Regions from separate parts of the Selenihalanaerobacter shriftii genome, predicted to be linked through region 1. Evidence: a T-box and tRNA genes for the amino acid it is inferred to sense, from the RefSeq annotation. Region 1 holds a T-box; the other regions hold tRNA genes.
The links. A T-box is a leader RNA that pairs with one kind of tRNA and senses whether it is charged. The one in region 1 lies ahead of ileS (isoleucine--tRNA ligase), so its partner is inferred to be a tRNA-Ile.
Positions count from the first base shown of each region.

Region 2: it has a tRNA-Ile gene. The T-box ahead of ileS (isoleucine--tRNA ligase) is inferred to sense a tRNA for this amino acid. The anticodon was not compared.
Region 3: it has a tRNA-Ile gene. The T-box ahead of ileS (isoleucine--tRNA ligase) is inferred to sense a tRNA for this amino acid. The anticodon was not compared.

Region 1 covers NZ_FUWM01000003.1:101,712-109,425, reverse strand. The annotation lists gene B5D41_RS00475 (YlmH family RNA-binding protein) at 1-710, shown strand, start outside; gene B5D41_RS00470 (DivIVA domain-containing protein) at 741-1,316, shown strand; gene B5D41_RS00465 (5'-methylthioadenosine/adenosylhomocysteine nucleosidase) at 1,347-2,051, shown strand; T-box leader at 2,153-2,388, shown strand; gene ileS (isoleucine--tRNA ligase) at 2,459-5,245, shown strand; gene B5D41_RS00455 (YdcF family protein) at 5,403-6,194, shown strand; gene B5D41_RS14205 (hypothetical protein) at 6,278-6,607, opposite strand; gene B5D41_RS00445 (four-helix bundle copper-binding protein) at 6,797-7,147, shown strand; gene B5D41_RS00440 (class I SAM-dependent methyltransferase) at 7,229-7,714, shown strand, end outside.
Region 2 covers NZ_FUWM01000012.1:46,739-54,452, forward strand. The annotation lists gene ppdK (pyruvate, phosphate dikinase) at 1-463, shown strand, start outside; gene B5D41_RS07945 (deoxyguanosinetriphosphate triphosphohydrolase) at 627-1,637, shown strand; gene B5D41_RS07950 (YaiI/YqxD family protein) at 1,795-2,232, shown strand; gene dnaG (DNA primase) at 2,260-4,086, shown strand; gene rpoD (RNA polymerase sigma factor RpoD) at 4,086-5,201, shown strand; tRNA gene B5D41_RS07965 (tRNA-Asn) at 5,357-5,432, shown strand; tRNA gene B5D41_RS07970 (tRNA-Ile) at 5,444-5,520, shown strand; gene B5D41_RS07975 (tRNA (adenine(22)-N(1))-methyltransferase) at 5,786-6,475, shown strand; gene B5D41_RS07980 (Nif3-like dinuclear metal center hexameric protein) at 6,466-7,587, shown strand; gene B5D41_RS14250 (TraR/DksA family transcriptional regulator) at 7,655-7,714, shown strand, end outside.
Region 3 covers NZ_FUWM01000003.1:234,499-242,212, forward strand. The annotation lists gene B5D41_RS01125 (DEAD/DEAH box helicase) at 1-1,321, opposite strand, end outside; gene B5D41_RS01130 (hypothetical protein) at 1,438-1,905, opposite strand; gene B5D41_RS01135 (TIGR04086 family membrane protein) at 1,911-2,300, opposite strand; gene surE (5'/3'-nucleotidase SurE) at 2,378-3,148, opposite strand; tRNA gene B5D41_RS01145 (tRNA-Pro) at 3,318-3,394, shown strand; tRNA gene B5D41_RS01150 (tRNA-Ile) at 3,399-3,475, shown strand; gene B5D41_RS01155 (CPBP family intramembrane glutamic endopeptidase) at 3,534-4,265, opposite strand; gene B5D41_RS01160 (helix-turn-helix domain-containing protein) at 4,384-5,199, opposite strand; gene B5D41_RS01165 (undecaprenyl-diphosphate phosphatase) at 5,386-6,165, opposite strand; gene B5D41_RS01170 (Holliday junction resolvase RecU) at 6,272-6,811, opposite strand; gene B5D41_RS01175 (sigma-70 family RNA polymerase sigma factor) at 6,816-7,640, opposite strand.

The sequences.
Region 1 (7,714 bases):
TAGAGTTGGCACTAAAGAGACATGAACCGACGTTTACTAATTTCTTAAATCCTTATCAACGAAGTCTATTAAATCCTATTTTAGATCAAATTTATGATTTGAAATATCGGGAGTACGGAAAATTTAAACAGGCAGAACGAAAAAGAATTGGTTTAATGCCAGATTATTATATGTTAGAACTAGTCGAAGAACCGTTAGCGGTTTTAGAGATTAAAGGTAATTTTAAATTTGAATCCGTTAGCCATCGTGATTTTTTAGGTGCTATTTTAGGAACAGGAATTAAGAGAGAAATGGTTGGAGATTTAGTGATTGGTAGTAATAAATGTCAAGCTATTGTGGCTGAAGAAATTAAAGAATATTTGACTTTACAATTAGATAAAGTTCATAGAGTACCAGTAGATATTGAAGAAATTAGTCAAGAACGATTAGAGGTAGCTCCGGAACGAATAAAAAAGATTAAAAGTACTGTAGCTTCCTTAAGGTTAGATTCAGTTGCTAGTTCTGGTTTTACAACTTCTCGTTCTAAGATGGCTAAAGAGATTAAAGCAGGAAATGTGAAATTAAATTGGAAAGTAGAAAATGATTCAGCTAAAATAGTAGATATAGATGATATTATCTCTATTCGTGGTCGAGGTAGAGTAGAGATAGATAAAAGATTAGGGAAGTCACGTAAAGGAAGGATTAAATTAGTTTTAAAACGATATATTTGATTAAATTTAATTAGTAGGAGGGGGCTATAAATGGAAGATTTATTAACGCCATTAGAGGTTTATAATAAAGAATTTAATAAGACTTTTTCTATGTGGTCTTATAGTGTTGAAGAAGTTGATGATTTTTTGGATATTGTTGGTGAATGTTACGAAAGATTATATATAGATAATGAAGAATTATGTAAGCAGGTAGCAGATTTAAAAGCAAGGCTGAAGGATTATAAAGATAGAGAAAAGACTTTAAATAAGACCATAGATACTGTGAATGCTACAGCTGATAATCAGCAACAAACTGCAAAACAAGAAGCAGAAGCGATAATTAAAAATGCTCAAGAACGAGCAGTTAATATAAAAGAGCAAGCAGAAGCAGAAGCTAAATTGATTATTGAAAAAGCAGAAGTAAAGGCTGATAAGGTAATAGAGGAATCTGAAAAAGAAGTTCAAGAAAAGAAAAGAGAATATAAAAATTTGGTAGAAAGTGAACAGTTATTTGCTATTAAATTTAAAACTTTATTAAATACGTATTTAACTATGTTAGAAGAAAGAGATGAAATGGAAACTAGTAAAGATGAAATAACGGTTAGTGAAGAGAATGATGGGGAATAAATAAAAATAGTTTGGTGGAGTGTGATGAGGATGAAGTTAGGAATCATTGGGGCTATGGATGTAGAAATTGAATTATTAAAAGAAGATTTAGAGTTAAAATCGGAAGTTAAGCAAGCCAATATAAAATTTTATGAAGGTAATTTAAATGATAAGGAAGTAGTTTTAGTTAGAAGCGGAGTTGGCAAAGTAAATGCAGCTCTTTGTGCACAAATTTTGATAGATAGATTTGGAGTAGATAAAGTTATCTTTACAGGAGTAGCAGGGGCGGTAGATGAGAAATTAGATGTAGGAGATATTGTTATATCTATAGATACTATTCAACATGATCTTGATGCTACTCCTTTAGATTATGAATTAGGTGAAGTGCCAGAAATGGATAAAATCATATTTAAAGCTGATGAGGAATTAGTTGAATTAGCTAAGGAAGCTGGAGAAAAAGTGAAGGAATCTGGGGAAGATATTAAAGTAATAAAAGGAAGAGTTTTATCAGGAGATCAATTTATTGCTTCCGTTGAAAAGGTAAATTGGTTACGAGAAAAATTTAAAGGATATTGTGCTGAAATGGAAGGGGCTGCTGTAGGACAGGCATGTTTCTTAAATGATACTCCATTTGTCGTTATTAGGTCTATGTCTGATAAGGCTGATGGAAGTGCTGATGTTGATTATCCTACATTTATGAAAGTTGCTGCTGATAGATCTTACCAGATAGTTGAGGAAATGTTGAATAATATTTAATAAAAGAGAAATATGCTAATTAGTCTTGACGGAGAATGTATATTATATTATAATACAATATTAGATAGACTGTAAAATGATATCAAAAATTAGAAATAGTTTTAATTACGATAATAGAGAAGAGTAGATAATGCTGAAGTCTTTAGCGAGTTAGGGATAGTGAAAGCCTAGTGGCTAAGATATTATTGAATATCATCTCTTAGTAGTTAACCTGAAATCATTAGTAAGGTTTAACCGGTTGCAGCCGTTATTTGTTTTAGAGATAAAAATATTAATTCTTTTTTATAATTAGTATTTTTAAATAGGGTGGTACCGCAAGTTAATCCTTGCCCCTGACCGGGGCAAGGATTTTTTTAAGTTTAGTATATTTTATTTTAAGTTTATATCAAATGGAGGTGCAAAAATTAATGGATTATAAAGAAACATTAAATTTACCACAGACTGAATTTCCTATGAGAGCTAATCTATCTGAAAGAGAAGAAGATTTCCAGGAATTCTGGAATAAAAATGAAATTTATGAAGAAGCACTTAAAAACAGAGAAGATGATGAAAAGTTTATTCTTCATGATGGGCCACCATATGCCAATGGAGACATTCATATTGGTCATGCGTTAAATAAAATTTTAAAGGATATTGTAACTCGTTATAAAACTTTGCAGGGGTATCAATCTCCTTATATTCCTGGTTGGGATACTCATGGGTTACCTATTGAGCATCAGGTAACCAAGGAATTAGGTGAGAAAAGAAAAGAATTAAGTATAGCAGAATTACGGGAAGAATGTGAAGATTACGCATTAAAATATGTGGATCGTCAAAAGGATCAATTTAAGCGATTAGGTGTATGGGGTGATTGGGATAATCCTTATATTACTCTTAAGCCAGAATATGAAGCTAAACAGATTGAAGTATTTGGAGAGATGATTAAGAAAGGTTATTTATATAAAGGATTAAAGCCGGTTCATTGGTGTCCAGATTGTGGAACTGCTTTAGCTGAAGCTGAAGTGGAGCATGAAGACTCAAGAGGTCCTTCTATCTATGTTAAATTTCCAGTTAAAGATTCAATGACTATTGGAGATACGGAATTAACATCAGAAAGAAGTTATGTAGTTATTTGGACTACAACTCCATGGACAATTCCTTCTAATATGGCCATTAGTGTTCATTCGGATTTTGAATATGTAGTAGTTGAAGCTGAGGGTGACTTATTAGTTCTTGCTAAAGATTTATTAGAAGAGGTAATGGAGATTGTAGGCATTGATGAATATGAAGTTATAGAAGAAACAAAAGGTGACGAGTTAGAAGGGTTAGTTACTAAACATCCTTTCTTTGATAGAGAATCACCACTTATTTTAGGTGATCATGTTACATTAGAACAAGGTACTGGTTGTGTTCATACAGCGCCTGGTCATGGTCATGAAGACTATATAGTTGGAAAAGAGAATGATATTCCAGTTTTTGCTCCTATGGATAATGATGGAGTATTTACTGATGAAGCTGGACCATTTGCTGGTATGTATTATGATGATGCTAATATAAAAGTAACTGATATGTTAAAAGAAGATGATTTATTGATGAGTTTAAGCTTTATTGATCATTCTTACCCTCATTGTTGGAGATGTAAGAGCCCAGTTATCTTTAGAGCTACTGAACAGTGGTTTGCATCTGTAGAAGCCATCAAAGATAAAGCTTTAGAAGCTGTTAAGAATGTTAAATGGTATCCTAGCTGGGGAGAAGAAAGAATTTCTAATATGATTGCTGATCGTACAGATTGGTGTATTTCTAGACAGAAGGTTTGGGGAGTGCCGATTCCAATTTTTTATTGTATGGAATGTGGTGAGTCAATTGCTACGGAAGAAACATTAAATACTGTTAGAGATTTATTTGCTAATGAAGGGTCGAATGCGTGGTTTGAGAAATCAGCAGCAGAGATTCTACCAGAAGGATTTGAATGTGGTGAATGTGGAGCAGCTGAATTTGAAAAAGAGTCTGATATCATGGATGTTTGGTTCGATTCTGGTGCCAGTCACTCAGCAGTATTAGAGAATTATGATGAATTAGAAAGACCTGCGGATTTATATTTAGAAGGAACAGACCAATATCGAGGATGGTTTAATTCTTCATTATTAACATCGATTGCTTATAAAGGAGAGGCTCCTTATAAAGCAGTAGTTACTAATGGATTTACTGTTGATGCTAAAGGTAAGAAGATGTCTAAGTCAGTAGGGAATGTAGTTTCTCCACATGAAGTAATTGATCAATATGGTGCTGATATTTTGAGATTATGGGTTGCATCTTCTAATTTCAAAGAGGATGTGAGGATTTCTGATAAAATCTTAAAGCAGAGTTCTGAAGTATATCGAAGAATTAGAAATACATTTAGATATATATTAGGAAACTTACAAGATTTTGATCCTAATGAAGATTCAATTGATTATGAAGAATTACTTGAAATTGATAAGTGGGTATTGCATAAATTACAACAATTGGTGGCAGAAGTTACTGTTGCTTATAATGAGTATGAGTATCACAAATTATATCATAAGGTACACAATTTCTGTGCTATAGAGATGAGTTCATTCTATTTAGATGTATTAAAAGATAGATTATATACATCTCCAACTAATTCTAAAAAACGACTAGCAGCTCAAACAGTTATGTATGAAATCTTAACGACGTTAGTTAAGGTTCTAGCACCAGTGTTGGTTCATACAGCTGAAGAAGCTTGGCAGCATTTGCCAGAAGTAAGTAGAGAAACAGAGAGTATTTTCTTAGCAGATTGGCCAGAAGTAAAAGAAGGTTATTTAGATGAGGAATTAGAGAATAAATGGGATAGATTATTGGCAGTTAGAAAAGATGTTTCTAAAGCTTTAGAGGTGGCCAGAGAAGATAAAGTAGTAGGTCATTCTTTAGATGCAGCTGTGGAAATTTATCCATCTGAAAATCTTTATGATTTTCTAAGTCAATTTGATAATTTATCGGATCTCTTTATTATTTCTAAAGTTGATTTATATCAACCAGAAGATGATGTTGGAGAGGATGCTTATTCTGGAGAGGAGACAGCTATTAAAGTAGTAGTTAAACCTGCACCAGGTGAGAAATGCGAACGTTGTTGGAAGTATAGAGAAAGTGTTGGTAATGATGATGAACATGCTAACATTTGTGCTGATTGTTTAGAAGTAGTTAATAAGTTATAAATTAAATTTAAATTGAATTAAACCTTATCTGTTGTAATAAATTTACAGCAGATAAGGTTTTTTTATTAAAAATCTGAAAATAGCAAGGGGAAATAAGGCAGTAAATAGAAATATTAATTATGAATTCAAAATATATTAATAAGAGGAAGGGAAAGATATGATGCTATTTGTAGTTAAAATGCTGTCTAAGTTATTGCTTCCCCCAGGATTATTTTTAATATTGATTGGGATTATATTTGTATTATACAAAACTAATAATAAGAAGTATTGTTTTCGGAAATCAAGACAAAAGTGTATTTGTAATTGGTTAATAATATTATTTCTCTTAATGTATATTTTAAGCTCTTATCCAGGAGAATTAATCTTAGTTAAGCCATTAGAGGATAATTTTGCACCTTTATCAGTATCAAAAGTGAAAACTAAAGTTGATCTCAAGAGTGCAATAGTTGTATTAGGTGGAGGAGTCATTAGAGGAACTCCTAATGGTATGCAAATTGGTAGGACAACCTTAAAACGGCTATATTCTGGTTGGAGGTTACATAAAAAGACAGGTTTAAAGTTAGTTGTTAGTGGTGGAGTTGTACCAGGTGCTAAAAGTGGTTCAGTAGCTGAAACTATGAAAAAAGTATTAAAAGATTGGGGAGTAGCTGATAACCAAATTATTACTGAAAATGAGTCCAAAAACACTTGGCAAAATGCAGTAAATACTTCGGCTTTATTAAAAGATTTAGATTATGAAAAAATAATACTTGTTACTAGTGCAACTCATATGAAACGATCTATGTATTCATTTAAAAAGAATTGGAAATCCGAACTAAAACCTGCTCCTGCGGACTATATTTTAGATAGAGATATTAGTATATTAGATTTTCTCCCTAATAAAGAGTCTTTAGATAACTCATTAACCGCTTTACATGAATGGGTTGGATTACTCTGGTATTTAATATGAAACATATACTTATTATAGAGCAACTAAAAATCAGATGGTTAACCATCTGATTTTTATTATTTAAATATAATTTTAATTAGGTATTAAAAGTCAAGTTCGTTATCAAAATCAAAGATAGTGTCTTCATCTTCAGAAGTGTTTTCTTCATTAACCTCTTCATTAATTTCAGATCCTACAGGTGTTTCAATCGATAAGGTACCAACTTCTTCAATAGGTGCTCCTCCGGCTAATTTACGTACAGCAGCAATGCTTTCTATAGGAATTTCTACTCGTACATTATTATTGATTAATGTAATAAAGTCAGCCATAACTGAACACAGGATTCCTTCGTGACGACAACATCCACCGCCTGCTGTGATAATTACTGCTACATAATCACCGATTTGTTCTAACAATTGATCTTCAAAAGGCATCTTTCTTCCTCCTTTAATTTTTAAAGTTATTTTATTATATATTATGGGTTTGGTTATTATAGTGTTACAAAAATTCCTTAAATTAACTAGAAGGCTTAGGGTAACTCCTTACTAAGTTTATGTATAGATTATCTTATTCTTCTAATACTAATATCGAAAGAATAAATAAAATTAATAAGGAGTGGTAAGATGTCTGCCAAAGCAGGAACCCATATGGAGAAGTATCAAAATTGTTTAGAAATTTGTAATAAGTGTATGAATGAATGTGAATTCTGCTTAGATGCGTGTATGAATTCACCAGATGTAGATAAGCGAGTAGAGTGTATGAGTTTGCTTTTAGATTGTATTGGGATTTGTGGTTTAGCTTCTAAGTATATGGCAGGAAATAGTAGATATGCTAAAGAAGTTTGTGAATTATGTGCAGAAATTTGTGAAGCATGTGCTGATGAATGTGATAAGTTCGATGATGCCCATTGTCAAGAATGTGCTGATATTTGTAGACAATGTGCTGAAGAGTGCCGTAAGATGATAGCAAAGTAATATAAATTAAATTGGCGCCATGACTTTATCTATATAAGCATGGCGTCTATATTATTCATAGAAGTATTAGGGGAGGATAATATGAGTAATACTGATACAGAGAAAATTAAAAAACGTTATAATCGAGTAGCAAGGGTTTATGATATTCTAGAAGCACCTATGGAAATGTTAGCCCAGGGAAGTTTAAGAGAATTAGTCTTTAATAAAACAGAGGGAAAGCTTTTAGAAGTAGGGATAGGAACTGGCAAGAATATTGAATATTATCCAGAGAGAGTAGAAGTAGTAGGGATAGATTTTAGTGAAAAGATGTTAGAAAAGGCAAGAGAAAGAGCAGATCAAACTGATGTGAAAGTAGATTTAATTGAAATGGATGCACAGAATATGGATTTTGCTAATGATACTTTTGATACTATAGTTACTACTTGTGTTTTTTGTTCAGTTCCTGACCCGATTAAAGGATTAAAGGAGATTAAGCGAGTTTGTAAACCAGAAGGAAGAGTAGTTATGTTAGAACATGTTCGTAGTGAAAATTTAATCTTAGGTAAATTTATGGATTTAATAAACCCA
Region 2 (7,714 bases), on a different contig from region 1:
AAAAGTGGCTGATCAATTATTAGAAGAAGCAGGCTTAGATTTAGAATATAAGATCGGTACAATGATTGAGTTGCCAAGAGCATGTATGACTGCTGATCAAATTGCCGAGGAAGCGGATTTCTTCTCCTTTGGGACTAATGATTTAACTCAGACTACTTTTGGTTTTAGTCGCGACGATGCAGAAAGTAAATTTTTACATTACTATGTAGAGAAAGAATTGCTTCCTGAGAATCCATTTATTTCTCTAGATGCAGATGGAGTTGGACGATTAGTTAATTTAGCTACTGATTCTGGTCGAGAAGTTAACCCAGATTTAAAGGTTGGGATTTGTGGTGAGCACGGTGGTGAACCGAAATCAATTGCTCTTTGCCATGAATATGGTTTGAATTATGTTAGTTGCTCTCCTTATCGAGTACCAGTAGCACGGTTAGCAGCTGCCCAAGCTAAAATCAAGAGTGAATAATCAATCTTAATTGGTTTAAAGAGATAAGATATTTTTCATCTTATCTCTTTTTTATATTTTCTTTTACTTTTTCTTTTTTAAAGGAATTCTTAAGGGGATTGTGTAATAATAATATAACAGTTAAAAGAGATACTATACCCTTAAGGAAGGTGAGTTAAGAGAAATGACTCACAGAGAAAATTTAGAAGAATTAGAAAAAAGTTACTTAGATAAGAGGGCTACTTTAAGTACAGAAACAGCAGGCAGAAAGTATAAAGAACTTAAATGTGAAGTGAGGACTGCGTTTCAAAGGGACCGAGACCGCATTATTCATTCTAAAGCATTTAGGCGTTTAAAACATAAGACTCAAGTGTTTATTGCTCCTGAAGGAGATCATTATAGAACTCGTTTAACCCATACACTAGAGGTAGCACAGATAGCTAGAACGATTGCTAGAGCGTTATGCTTAAATGAGGATTTAACAGAAGCTATAGCCCTAGGTCATGATTTGGGTCATACTCCTTTTGGGCATGCTGGTGAAGAAGCATTAGCTGAAGTATACATAAAGGATTTTAAGCATAATCAACAAAGTTTGAGAGTGGTAGAACTATTAGAAGATAAATCTGATGATTACCCTGGGTTGAATTTAACTCTTGAAGTTAGAGATGGGATTTTAAATCATACAGGTGAAGTACAACCTATGACTTTAGAAGGGCAGATTGTTAAAATAGCAGATAGGGTTGCATATATTAATCATGATATAGATGATGCATTACGTGCTGAGATTATATCTAAAAATGATCTTCCAAAATCTGCTCTAGAAGTACTAGGGGAGGAGAATTCCAAGAGGATTGACATAATGGTTAAGGATATTATAGATAATAGTCAATATCGCAATAGAATTCATATGAGTCAAGAGGTAAGTAAGGAAACAAATAATTTAAGAAGTTTTCTCTATGAAACAGTCTATATTGGCTCACGGGCTAAAACAGAAGAAGATGAGGCTAAGGAATTATTAAAGAATCTCTTTACTCATTATAATAAATATCCTGACAATCTCCCAGATGAGTTTAAAAATAGGAGAGAGGAAATGCTTTTACCAAGGATAGTTGCAGATTATGTCGCTGGAATGACAGATAGATATGCTTTAAAAAGAGGTAAAGAGTTATTCTTACCTCAACCGTGGTTAGGATAATAAATGTATAATTCAATAGAAAATGGAAATAATAATTTTGGATTCTAATGGTAATAATATATATTTATTTATAAAATTATCTTCCATGAAGAAGGAATTTGGTGATTTTTATCGAAAAATTGTTATTGTTGCCTATTTTATATGATTGGAGATTAAAATGAAAATTCTAGTTGATGCTGATGCTTGTCCAGTTAAAGATTTAATTATTGAAATTGCAGCTAAGGTGAATTATCAAGTGACATTAGTTAGCAGTGTGTCACATTGGTCTAATAGTATAGATAACAATGAATTAGTAAAATATATTGTTGTTGATAACTTACCTGAAGCTGCGGATATGAAGATAATTAATTTAGCCAATTGTGGTGATGTTGTAATAACTCAGGATTACGGTTTAGCAGCTATGTTATTAGGAAAAGAAGTAAAAGTATTATCACCACGGGGAAAATTATTTACAGATGAGAATATTAATTATCTTTTAAGTAAACGACATCATTCGGCTAAGTTGCGTAGAAGTGGTAATAAAACTAAAGGTCCTAGCAAGTATTCTAAGTCTGATCGGAAAAGATTTGAACGCGTTTTAAAAGAAATAATTTAGATTCTTATGATCTAAGGGTGAGGTGCTTTGGCATATATAAATGATGATTTTATAGATGAGGTTAGAACTGGCAATAATATAATCGATGTGATATCTGATTATCTTAAATTGGATCAGGCAGGAAATAATTATAAAGGCTTATGTCCTTTTCACAACGAAAAGACTCCATCTTTTATGGTGAGTCCTGAAAAACAGTTATATCACTGCTTTGGTTGTGGAGCTGGTGGAAATGTTTTTAATTTTATTATGGAAATTGAGAATTTAGAGTTTGTAGAAGCAGTTAAAATATTAGCAGAAAGAATAGGCCTTTCTTTACCTAAACAAGGAGGGGTTAAAGAGAGACAGACTACTGAAAAAAGTGAAATATATGAAATTCATGATTGGGCTACTAAGTATTTTAATTATCTTTTAACCGAAGTAGACCAGGGATCAGAGGCATACAATTATTTAAGACAGCGAGAAATCAAGCGTAAAACTATTGATAAGTTTAAATTAGGTTATGCGCCAGACAGTTGGGAATCCCTATTTAAGTTTTTAAAAAAGAAAGGTTATTCAGCTCAAAGAATTCATCAAGCTGGTTTAATTATTCCTCGTAAAAAAGGAAAGGGATATTATGATAGGTTTCGTAATCGAGTAATTTTTACTATTTTTAATTCTAGAGGGCGCGTAATCGGTTTTGGTGGTAGAGTTTTAGATGATTCTCATCCTAAATACTTAAATTCACCGGAAACTATGATATTTAATAAAAAGCGCAATTTATATGGATTTAATTTAGCCAAAAAAGAGATAAGAAATTCAGAAAGTGCAATTATTGTTGAAGGATATACTGATGTAATTACGGGATATCAAGCAGGAATCCATAACATGGTTGCTTCTTTAGGTACTTCTTTAACTAAAGAGCAGGCTAAGTTATTAAGTCGCTACGCAGAACGTGCGTATATAGCGTATGATGGAGATGCTGCTGGTGAACAAGCTACTTTGCGTGGGTTAAATATCTTAAAAAAAGAAGGTATTGAGGTTTATGTAGTTGACTTACCATCAGGAGCAGATCCGGATGAAGTAATTAGAGAGAGAGGACAAGAATATTTTAATTCTTTATTAAAAGAGGCTATGTCATTAATTGAATTTAAGATAGAACAAATCTTATTAGATGATGGATCAATTAGAGTTGAAGATAAAGTAAAGAAAGTGGATCAGATAATTCCGATTTTAGCTGAGATAGATAATGAAATTGAACAGACGGAATATGTTAAGAAAGTGGCTAATAAAATAGATACAGAGATTAAGGCAATAAAAGCGAGATTAAAGAAATATCTTTATCAAAAAGATAAGGATAGAAATTATAAAAACTGGGATAATAAAGATAAATCTAACTATAGTGCGGCTGAAAATGATGAAGAATCAAACATTTATATAGAATCAGCAAGGAAACTTTTAGAATTAATGTTAACAGATATTCAAATATTAAATTTAGTTAAAGAAGAACTCGATGCAGAGGACTTTATTACACCTAAATATCAATCTGTTGCAGATCTTATTTTTGGGTTAGAAAATTTAAATGTAGGGAAACTTTTAGATCAAGTAAATAATATGGAGATTAAAGAATTGTTAACTAAATTATCAGTTAGTATTAATTATGAAGAGGGTTTTGGAGAGTATCAGATCAAGGAAGATGCTAGAGGATATATAAAAAAAATAAAGGAGTATCAACTTAAGATGAAGAAAGAAAAACTAGAAAAAGAAATACAAGAATATGAAGCAAGTGGTGACTTTGCTAAGCTTAGACCACTTTTAAGAGAATATCAAAATTTATTTGCCAATAATTCTGATATCATTGGAAAGGAGGGGAATTAATGACTGAGAAAAACCGTAAAGTAATTGAAAAGGAAGTTAAGAAGTTAATTAAAAAAGGAAAAAAAGATGGTAATTTAAGCTATGAAGAGATAATGGATGCATTATCTGAAGTTGAGTTAAGCCCTGAACAGATAGATGATATATATGAAACATTGGCTGATGTGGGGATTGAGGTTGCTAATCAGGAGCAAGAAGGCGATAATAAAGATAAAAAGTCTAAGGATAATGCAGAAGAAGAAGATGATGATAATAGTAGTGATTTAGACCTTAGTGTTCCAGATGGAGTAGGGATAGATGATCCTGTTCGTATGTATTTAAAGGAGATTGGGAAAGTACCATTATTAACTGCAGAAGAAGAAGTTTCATTAGCTAAAAGAATGGAAGCAGGCGATGAAGAGGCTAAGCAAATGCTAGCAGAGGCTAATTTACGATTGGTAGTTAGTATTGCTAAAAAATATGTGGGTAGAGGAATGTTATTTTTAGATTTAATTCAAGAAGGTAATTTAGGTTTGATTAAAGCTGTAGAGAAGTTTGATTATACTAAAGGATATAAATTTAGTACCTATGCAACTTGGTGGATTAGACAAGCTATTACTCGTTCTATAGCTGATCAGGCAAGAACGATTAGAATTCCAGTGCATATGGTAGAAACAATCAATAAAGTAATAAGAGTCTCTAGACATCTTTTACAGGAATTAGGTAGAGAAGCAACTCCTGAAGAGATAGCAGCAGAAATGGATTTAACCGAAGAGAAGGTACAAGAGATTATGAAAATTGCTCAAGAACCAGTTTCATTAGAAACTCCTATTGGGGAAGAAGAGGATAGTCATTTAGGAGATTTTATTGAGGATGAAGATGCTCCAGCGCCATCTGCTGCTGCATCATTTATGTTACTTCAAGAACAGCTTGATGAAGTCTTAGATACTCTAAGTGATCGCGAAAAGAGGGTGCTAGAGCTAAGATTTGGTGTTGAAGATGGTCGTTCCCGTACTTTAGAGGAAGTGGGTAAAGAATTCGGAGTAACTAGAGAAAGAATTAGACAGATAGAGGCTAAGGCTTTACGTAAATTAAGACATCCTAGCCGAAGTAAGAAATTAAAAGATTATTTAGATTAATTTAAATGGAAATTTGTTAGAAATAATTATTTGTAAATATGAATGAGTAATTAAAAGATAAGTTTAGATAATCCGGGATAATCAAGTTAAATCATTAATAGAGTCTGTTGACCTTTTGATGATTTTATCATATAATATCTTTGTCTTACCAATGGTCCCCGATAGCTCAGCTGGTAGAGCAGATGGCTGTTAACCATCGAGCCGTAGGTTCGAGTCCTACTCGGGGAGCCATTTTGATTTTTGGACCCATAGCTCAGTTGGTCAGAGCACTCGGCTCATAACCGAGTAGTCCTAGGTTCGAATCCTAGTGGGTCCACCATTTTATAATTTTATTAAAAATGGATTACATATTAAGTATATTAAACCCTTCATCATTAGATGAGGGGTTTTTAGTTATATCTTTATTTACAATTGTAGATATGTGTTGACTTTGTTCTTTATAATAAAAATTGCAGGAACTTTTTAGACTCTATTGAATATAATGATATAGAGGTTATATATTAGTTATAATAGTTACCATAAATGTATATTATATTAATTAAGGTTTCTTTGGAGTAAATAATTAAGATATGTGGTGAGTAAAAATGAAAATATCAGATAGATTATTAAAGTTAGTATCATTTATACCTAAACCTTGTAGCGTAGCAGATATTGGGACTGACCATGCTTATCTTCCTATTCATTTAGAGCAAAATTATGAATGTAAGAAGATAATTGCTAGTGATATAAAGTCTGGCCCTTATCAGGCAGCATTAAAGAATGTAGAAAAATTTGGTTTAGAACGGGAAATTGAGGTTAGATTAGGACCAGGGTTAAGTATTTTAGATCCTTACAAAGTAGAGACAGTAGTAATAGCTGGAATGGGAGGAATAACTATATCGGAAATTTTATCTGCTAATCAGCAGATAACTGATTCAATAAATAGATTTATATTACAACCGATGAATGCCAGTGCAGCTTTAAGAGATTGGTTAATTAATAATAAATTTAAAATTATAGATGAAGATTTAGTTAAAGAAAGAAATAGGTATTATGAGGTTATAGTAGCGGAAACAGGTGAAGAAATAATTCATGATGATTTCATATTGGAAATAGGTCCTAGACTTAAAGAGAAGAAACCAGAATCTTATGTAGAATTTTTGAATACTAAAATGAAAAATTGGCAACACATCTTAAATAAGTTGCCTGACACAAAGAATCAAGAGATACTTAATAAAAGAAGTCAATTAGAGGGAAAAATTGCTAAAACTCAGGAGGTAATTAGATGTCTTTAAGTGCTCAACAAGTGATTCAATTAATTGAAGAATTAGCTCCTAAGAAATTAGCTGCCGACTGGGATAATGTAGGCTTACAGGTTGGTGCTTATGACCAAAGAGTAAGCAAAGTATTAGTTACATTAGATGTTAATCGGGCTGTGATGGATGAAGCTATAGCAAAAGAAGTAGATTTAATAATTTCCCATCATCCGGTTATTTTCAAATCATTATCAGAGGTTAGGTTTGATACAGAAATAGGCAGGATAATTAGGAGTGCCATTAAGAATGAAATTAATATTTATGTAGCGCATACTAATTATGACATAGCTAAAGGTGGATTAAATGATCTCTTAGCCGATAAGTTAGATTTATTAGATGTACAAATATTACAGCCAACTTTTGAAGATGAGGTGAAGAAATTAGTAACTTTTGTTCCAGAAGAGAGTATTGATGAAGTTAGAGAAGCTATTACATCAGCAGGAGCTGGTTGGATTGGTAATTATAGTGATTGTACATTTCAAATGAAAGGAGTAGGTGCTTTTAAACCATTAGCAGATTCTACTCCCTACCTTGGTGAAGAAGGTCAATTGGAAAGTGTAAAGGAAGTAAGATTAGAGACTATAGTACCTGCTAGTAAATTGAAACGAGTAATTAATAAGTTAAATAAAGTTCATCCTTATGAAGAGGTTGCTTATGATATTTATCCAGTAGAGATTAATGGTGAGAGTTTTGGTTTAGGTAGAATTGGAAAATTAAAGGCTAGTTTATCTTTTGTAGAATTAATAGCTCAAGTAAAAAAACAGTTAGGTGTTGCTGATTTACGGGTTGTAGAACCTAAAGTAGATACGATTAAAAAAATTGCTCTATGCAGTGGTAGTGGAGCTGATTTAATTAAGAAAGCAGCTTTTAAAGGAGCAGACTTGTTATTAACTGGAGATCTAAAATATCATGATGCAGAATTAGCTGTAGAATTAGGATTAGGAATCATAGATGCTGGACATTATGGTACAGAAATTATTATGCAAAAAGGAATTGTAGAATATCTTAAGACTAAAATTCAAGAACGAGGATTAGAAGAAATTGAAGTTAGTAGTGCTAAAAGTAATAAAGGATTTATACAGATAGTTTAGGTAGGTCAACAGTTACTCGCTGTTTGATCTACCTTTTTGTATTGAAGTTGGTGAAAGGAGGGGGAATATGGTAATATACTTTAAAACTTGTGAAATATGTGGTCAGGCAATTAATAAAGGTAGATTA
Region 3 (7,714 bases), 130 kb from region 1:
AAATCTCTACATCCTTAGTTTGACCTAATCTGTGCACCCGACCGATCCTTTGCTCTAAGTTCATAGGATTCCAAGGCAAATCATAATTAATAATTACATTACAAAACTGCAAATTAATACCTTGTCCTCCAGCTTCAGTACTAACTAATACATCACCATGTTCAGCAAATATATGCTTAGCCCATTCCTTTTGATTATCACTTAACCCACCATCAAATCTGACCGGCATTATCCCACGATTATATAAATAATTACAGATATAATGTTGAGTAGCTAAATATTCTGTAAATATAACTGCTTGTCCATCTACTTTTCCTAAAATCTCCTCAATTACTTTAACTTTTTGATTAACTTCAATATTCTGGGCTAATACTAATAATCGTTCTATTTTGGGTTTGAGCATCTTAGGAGCTGATTTTAAAAATTTTCTTAATGTACCAACTACTGCAAATGAACTACTACATACTTCTCTTTGTAAAGTAATTAAATGCAATATACTTTTATCCTCAGAAATACAACGTTCATATTCTTTTTTAACTAAGTTAGTAACTCCATCATAAAGTTCTTGTTCAGGTGAGGTTAATTTGAGAGGAATTAACTTTACATTACGTTCAGTATATTCTAGTTTAGAATTAATTCTTTGATTTCTAATCATTATTTTAGATAATTTATTTTTTATAGCTTTATAGTCAGGAGAATTACTATTGAATTTAGATTTAAAATTACTATAACTATTAAATACTTTTGGTTTAAGAATAGAAACTAAATTATAAATTTCTTTCAAATTATTCTGAATAGGGGTAGCAGTTAAAAATAACATATATTTAGAAGAAAGTTTATTAACAAACTTCCAATTTAATGTGTCACTATTCTTTAATTTATGAGCTTCATCAACCACAACCATATCAAAATCTCGTTCATAAATCATATCACAATGCGGTTCTCTTTTAGCTAAATCAATAGAAGCAATCTGATTATTAAAATAATGCCAGGCTCTTCCTTTGCGATTATGAAATAAATCTATATTAAATTTATTAGTTAACTCATACCACCATTGATAACCCAAAGAAGCGGGAGTCAAGATTAATATTTTTTCAATCTCTCCTCGCAAAAGATACTCTTTTAAAATTAATCCTGCTTCAATTGTCTTACCTAAACCTACTTCATCAGCCAACAAAGCTCTACCATCAAATTTATTAATTACTCGGTGAGCCGTTTCTATCTGATGAGGAAATAAAGAAAACTCTACTTCTTCCCAAAACTCTTTTAATTCTTCCAATACTAATAGATTATTATCAATTGCTTGCTGGTTAACAACCATTCAACTATCTACCTCCCTTTCCACATTAAACTTCAAAGCTTATCTTTAGACTATCCACTTATTATCTAAATAATAAAGGTAGTTTAATGCAGAAAAGAAAATAAATGATTTTATTATTACTTTTTACTCTTCCAAGTACCTTCTTCTAAATCTAACCTTAATTCTAGCTGATTAATATTTTCTTCTTCTTCAGATATTAAATTTAAAATATCTTCTAATCTATTAAGTGCAGCCTTCAATTCCGATGGATCAACACTTTCTATCTCAGCAATAATCTCTATTCCTTGATATTCAAATTCAAATTCAAATTTAGGAATTTCTGATTTTTTCTTTTTAGAATCAATAAATAAACCTTTAAATTTACTCCAAATCTCTTTGCCAATCTCTTTTAAAAAACCACTGGTAATAGTTCCAAGAGCAAAGCTTAAAATCGCTGGTAGCCAATTAATTCCTCCTACATCTACAGATACGAATTCATCATTACTATATATCCTCTTGAATTCTATATTAAGTACCTCACTAATTTCTTTTGAATTCTTTCCTCGTAAATCAATATTTTCTTTATGATTACTTATCTTAATCACCTCGTTTACTGAAGATTAATTCCTAACATTCCACCAATAAACCCAGTTACTGTTCCAATAGCCAACATACCTCCAACTCCTACGGCTGATAAATTCTCTACCCAAAAAGTACTAATAATAAATATAACTGCCATATGACTAAGTCCAACTAAGCTACCATTTAACCATCCTTTCTTCTTAACTTCACCACCAGTTAAAAAAGAACCAACTAAAATAGAAATATAGTTAAAGATAATCAATATTCTTTGAACTACAATTTTATCAAAGTTAGCGAAAGTTATTATGAGACCAATTAAAATACTTCCTGACAATAAAAGGCCTAAACTAATCAATATTCCCCTTGATACACTTTGCACTTTTAACGATGTTTCATTAGCATTACGATCTTTAGCCATAAAAAAACCTCCTATAGAATATTTTATTATAAACTATTCATAAGAGGAAGATTTATGTTTATTTTATTCAACTTTATCTAAAAAAGTTCTAATTCTTTCTCATTTAAAGCTTTAATTTCTTTAAAATCTGTTAAATTAAGTCGAACAGGTGTAATAGATATTTGTTTTTGATTAATAGCAGTTACATCGGTACCTTCGTCATTGCCTTCCTCTACAATATCACCTGCTAGCCAATAATATACCTCTCCTCGAGGGTCAAACCTTTCATCAAACATATTAGTATAACTTCTATTTCCTAATTTAGTAATCTTGACACCTTTTAATTCATCTTTATCTAAAGAAGGTATATTAATATTTAACAATACTTCTGAACTTAAATCTTTTTGATTAAGATTTTGTACTAAACCACTAATAAATTCAGCAGCGTAAGTAAAGTTCCAATCTTCATAGGTAGCTAAAGAAACCGCTATAGAAGGAATACCTAATAACAACCCCTCAAAACCAGCTGAAACAGTACCGGAATATAAAACATCACATCCTAAATTAGGCCCACGATTAATTCCCGAAACAACAATATCTGGCTTCTCATCTAAAATAGCTTCTACTCCTAATTTCACACAGTCTGCAGGCGTTCCGTCAACAGCTAAAGTTTTTGAATCAATATCCTCAAAATTCATTTCCTTAACTCTTAATGGTCGATGCAAAGTAATAGCATGACCAGTAGCACTCTGTTCTCTATCTGGTGCTACGACTATTATTTCATGCTTATTTTCTTTTTCCAAAGCTTTAACTAAATACTGAATACCATCTGAATAAATTCCATCATCATTAGTAACCAAGATTTTCATTTTTTCTCTCCCCTTTATCTTTTTCTATATCCATGCTGTATTTTAAGCATTAGTTAGTGTAAACTAGTTTAATTAATGTAATTCTACTTTATAACAATTATTTAAGATTGACATCTGAAATGATATAAGTTATACTATTCATTGTCGCAACAGAAAATAGTATACTTTTCGGAGCGTGGCGCAGCCTGGTAGCGCACCTGGTTTGGGACCAGGGGGTCGAAGGTTCAAATCCTTTCGCTCCGACCATTGTGGACCCATAGCTCAGTTGGTCAGAGCACTCGGCTCATAACCGAGTAGTCCTAGGTTCGAATCCTAGTGGGTCCACCATTTCTTTAAATACATGATAATAACTTAGAGCCTATAATATATAAGGCTCTTTTCTAATTTACCACACTAAATAAATAATCATAACTATTATTAAATTCCAGGTAGCATGAGCAATAATATTTGTATATAAAGATTGACTAATTTCATAAATAATAATTAACCCTAATCCACCTAAGGCAGTAGCTAGAAAAGTCCATAAATTCAGATGAGCTATTCCAAATATACCAGAAGCTAATAATGCTCCATTAATAACTCCTAACCTATCTTTCAAATACTGGTATAATATCCCTCTAAAGAAGATTTCTTCAGTAATTGGTGCAATTATTACTATCAATAAAACATATGTTAAAAAGACAAATTCATTTTGACTATTAGTTAACTTAGATATTATCGATTGTGGTGGCATATTAATATTTAATAACTCCTCAACTAATCTTTGCAAACCAAAATTAGTTAATATAACGATTAGACAAATTAATACCCCTCCTATTATTCCTAAACCTAATATTCTATCTAAAGGTATTAATCTAAATCCAAAAGATTTTAAAGATAGATTATATTTAAAGGAAATAATATACCAACTTAATGCTAACATAGTGACAAATTGCAATAGATTAAGTAAAATTGATTTATAAAGCATCAAATTAGGATAAATTGTAGCTAAATAATCTAATAATAAATTTAATAAAAAACCACAACTAATAGTAATACTTAAAGTAACTAAAATCATAAATATAATATCTTGCCCATTCCAAATAACATTAATAGGTTCTGCTTGGTTCCTATCCATCTATACTTCACTTCCTATCATAATATATGAAAAACAAAATATATGAAAAACAAAAGGATATATTTAGGCTAATTCTAAATATATCCATAATTAAATCTGATTTTTTAAATTTAAAAAACTATTCAGAATTTAATTTAAATTCTTTCTCTATCACTTCACCTTGTTGACCAAAAGGACCAAATATTTTACCATTAGAAATAACCTTAACACCTGCAGCATTAGCAGTCAAAACTTTCATTCTCTGATCAGCATGCCAACTCTTCTTCTCGCCACTATTCAATATTTTTTCACAAACTACTTTCCCATCTATAACTACTTTAACCCAAGATGATTCTAATGCTTCAATAGTAACATTTAATTTTTGAGCCAATGATTGTGATTGATTAATCTGGTTTGTTTCATTACTATTTGTCTCTTTTTGAGCAGAACTAATTTTATCCTTCTTTACTTTTACATCTTCTTCATTTAATACTAGTTTTTCTTTCTTTACTGGATTTTCATTTATTTTCCGAACTTCTTTAGCTAGTTTAACTAAAGCTCTACTACGATATAAACCGAAAACTATAAGTAAGACTAATACTGTAATTGCTGTTGCAGTTACTACCCTTGTCCAATTGTTCTTCACTCTATTCTGTACCTTTTCCATTAAAGAGATTTTTTGATTTTCTTCCTCATTTAATTTATCTAATTCCTTCTTTTGTAAAGCTTTTAAATGATTATAGTCTTTTAAAATTTGACTACCATCAAGACCGACATGATTAGCATACACACGTAAAAAACCTTTAAGAAAAACTTCTTGGGGGATGATATTAAAATTCCCTTCTTCAATTGCTTTAAGATATTTACTACGAACTTTTGTTTCCTGCTGAACTTCTTCTATATCGATTTCCTTTGCTAAACGAGCCTCCTTAATCTTTTGGCCTATTTCTTTCATCTAGGTTACTCCTTCCTTTATTAAATTACCATTTTTCCCAGTTCCCCCTCTTAGTAACCAATTAACTTTACTATCTATATATGAAGTAATCCCTTATACTTAATCTCTCTATTATATTATTTTTCAATGTAAAGAAGATAATTCCTCTATATTTAACAAATATTTAATATGAATAATGTTAAATATCTAATTAAAGTTTAAAATCAAGATTAAGACTCCTATTCCCCAGACATAATAAGCAAAATAATTCAAATTCTCATTCTCTAAAAGTTTCAATAAAAATTTAATAGATAAATATCCAACTATTGTAGAAATAATCATTCCCGTAAACAAAGCTACAGTATTTATTCCTATAACTCCAGCTTGAATAACATCTAAAGTTTCTAATAAAGTCGCACCTAATACTGCTGGAATAAAAATTAAAAAAGAAAATCGAGCTGCCTCTTTCCTGCCTAATCCTAACAAAAGTCCAGCTACAATTGTAGAACCTGACCGAGAAACCCCAGGAGTAATTGCCATCCCTTGCGCAATGCCTATCAATATAACATGAAACCAACTTAAATCTAAAATGCTTTTATTAAACTTTATATCTAAATTTTCAACTAACCAAAGTAATAATCCGGTTACTACTAAAGCAACTCCCACAGCCAAAATAGAACCAAATAAGCTCTCAAAGATATCTTTTAAACCAAAACCTATTATAGCAGTAGGAATTGAAGCCATAATAATTAAAAAACGTTCTTTATTATGCTTAGGATCTAAGCTTAGTAATCTTTTAATATCCTTCCAATAAAAGATTAAAACTGCAATTAAGGTTCCAAAATGTAAGAATACATTATAAATTAACTGTGGTTCTTTAAGTCCCAGTAATCTTTGGAAAATGACTAGGTGTCCTGAACTACTAATAGGCAAGAATTCAGTTATTCCTTGTACTATCCCCAAAATAATACTTTCTAATGTAGACATTAATTTGTCACTTCCTTAACCCTAAAAATTTTACTATCTATTCTTTATTATTCTACGTTAAATATAAATTTTTAATTACTCTCTTTAAAATCTTCCTATCTGCAAATTAATTCTCTATTATAACCTTATCTATAATACTTATATAATCTAATAAAGCTAATCCTGTAGGAACTAACTTGTACTTTTCTTTAGCTATCTCATCATACGGAATACTCTTTCTTCCGCCTTGGCGTTGATGAACCATATACTTATCTAATAATTCAAAGGGTAGATAATATGCTTCATCTAACCCTTTGAACCTAATCAATAAAAAGGCAATAGCACCACATTCATATTGATCCTTTAGATATCTATACTGATGTTGTTTAATATTCTTCAAATCAAATCTAGTATCAACATTAGTCCCTTTAGCATCAAAAACTATAGTCCTACCTTGATAAGTACCTATATAATCCACTGTTGACTTTTTTTCATAAAAAGCACTAGTAATCTTGCCACTTTGTGAATTAACATTAAGTACTTTAATAGGAATCGGTATCTTTTGGATTTTCGCTATCCCTTGTGAATTATAATATTGGTTAGTAGTTTCTAATTCAATTTCTAACTGTTTACCACGGTTAGCATAACTCCTATTATATTTGACCACTATATCACCCCAAATAGCCTTTTAATTGCTTAATACGAGTAGGATGTTTTAATCTATTTAATGCTTTTAATTGAATTTGTCTAATTCTTTCACGAGTTACTCCAAATTCCTCGCCAACTTCTTTTAAAGTTCTTGGTCTACTATCTCTTAAACCAAATCGAAGTCTAATTACTTCAGCTTCTCTATCTGATAGTTGAGTTAATAGTTCTTCTAAATCTTCTCTTAATAACTGCCTGCTAGTTCCTTCTACAGGGTCATCTGCACCATTACTAGGTACTAATTCTCCTAATTCCGTGCTATCATCATCACCTACTAATTGATTCAAAGAAGTTAAATTTTGATCAGTTACTATCTGTAATACCTCTTTTACTTTTTCTAATGATATATCTGTCTCATTAGCTATATCCTCAGCAGTAGGCTCTCTTCCTAACTCATTTTGTAATTTTCCTTTAGTCTTAAATATTTTATTTGTCTTCTGCCAAACATGAACCGGTATCCTAATTGTCTTACCTTGATTAGCTATAGCTCTAGTCACCCTTTGCTTAATCCACCAGGAAGCATAAGTACTAAACCGATACCCTTTATCAGGATCAAATTTCTCTACAGCTGTAATTAAACCTATATTCCCCTCCTGTACTAAATCTTGTAAATCTAAACCTTTTCCTTGGTATTTATTAGCTATACTTACTACTAAACGCAAATTATGTTCTATAAGTTTATCCTTAGCTTCTGAATCACCTTTTTGGGCTCTTTTAGCTAATGAAATTTCTTCCTTTTTTGACAAAATATCATGAGAGATATCTTTATAGTATTGATTAATAGAATTAATCGTATTTCCCTCCTAAACTAATAATCTTAGCTCTTAAATTTAATTTTATTATTTTATACAGTTACCATGTTATC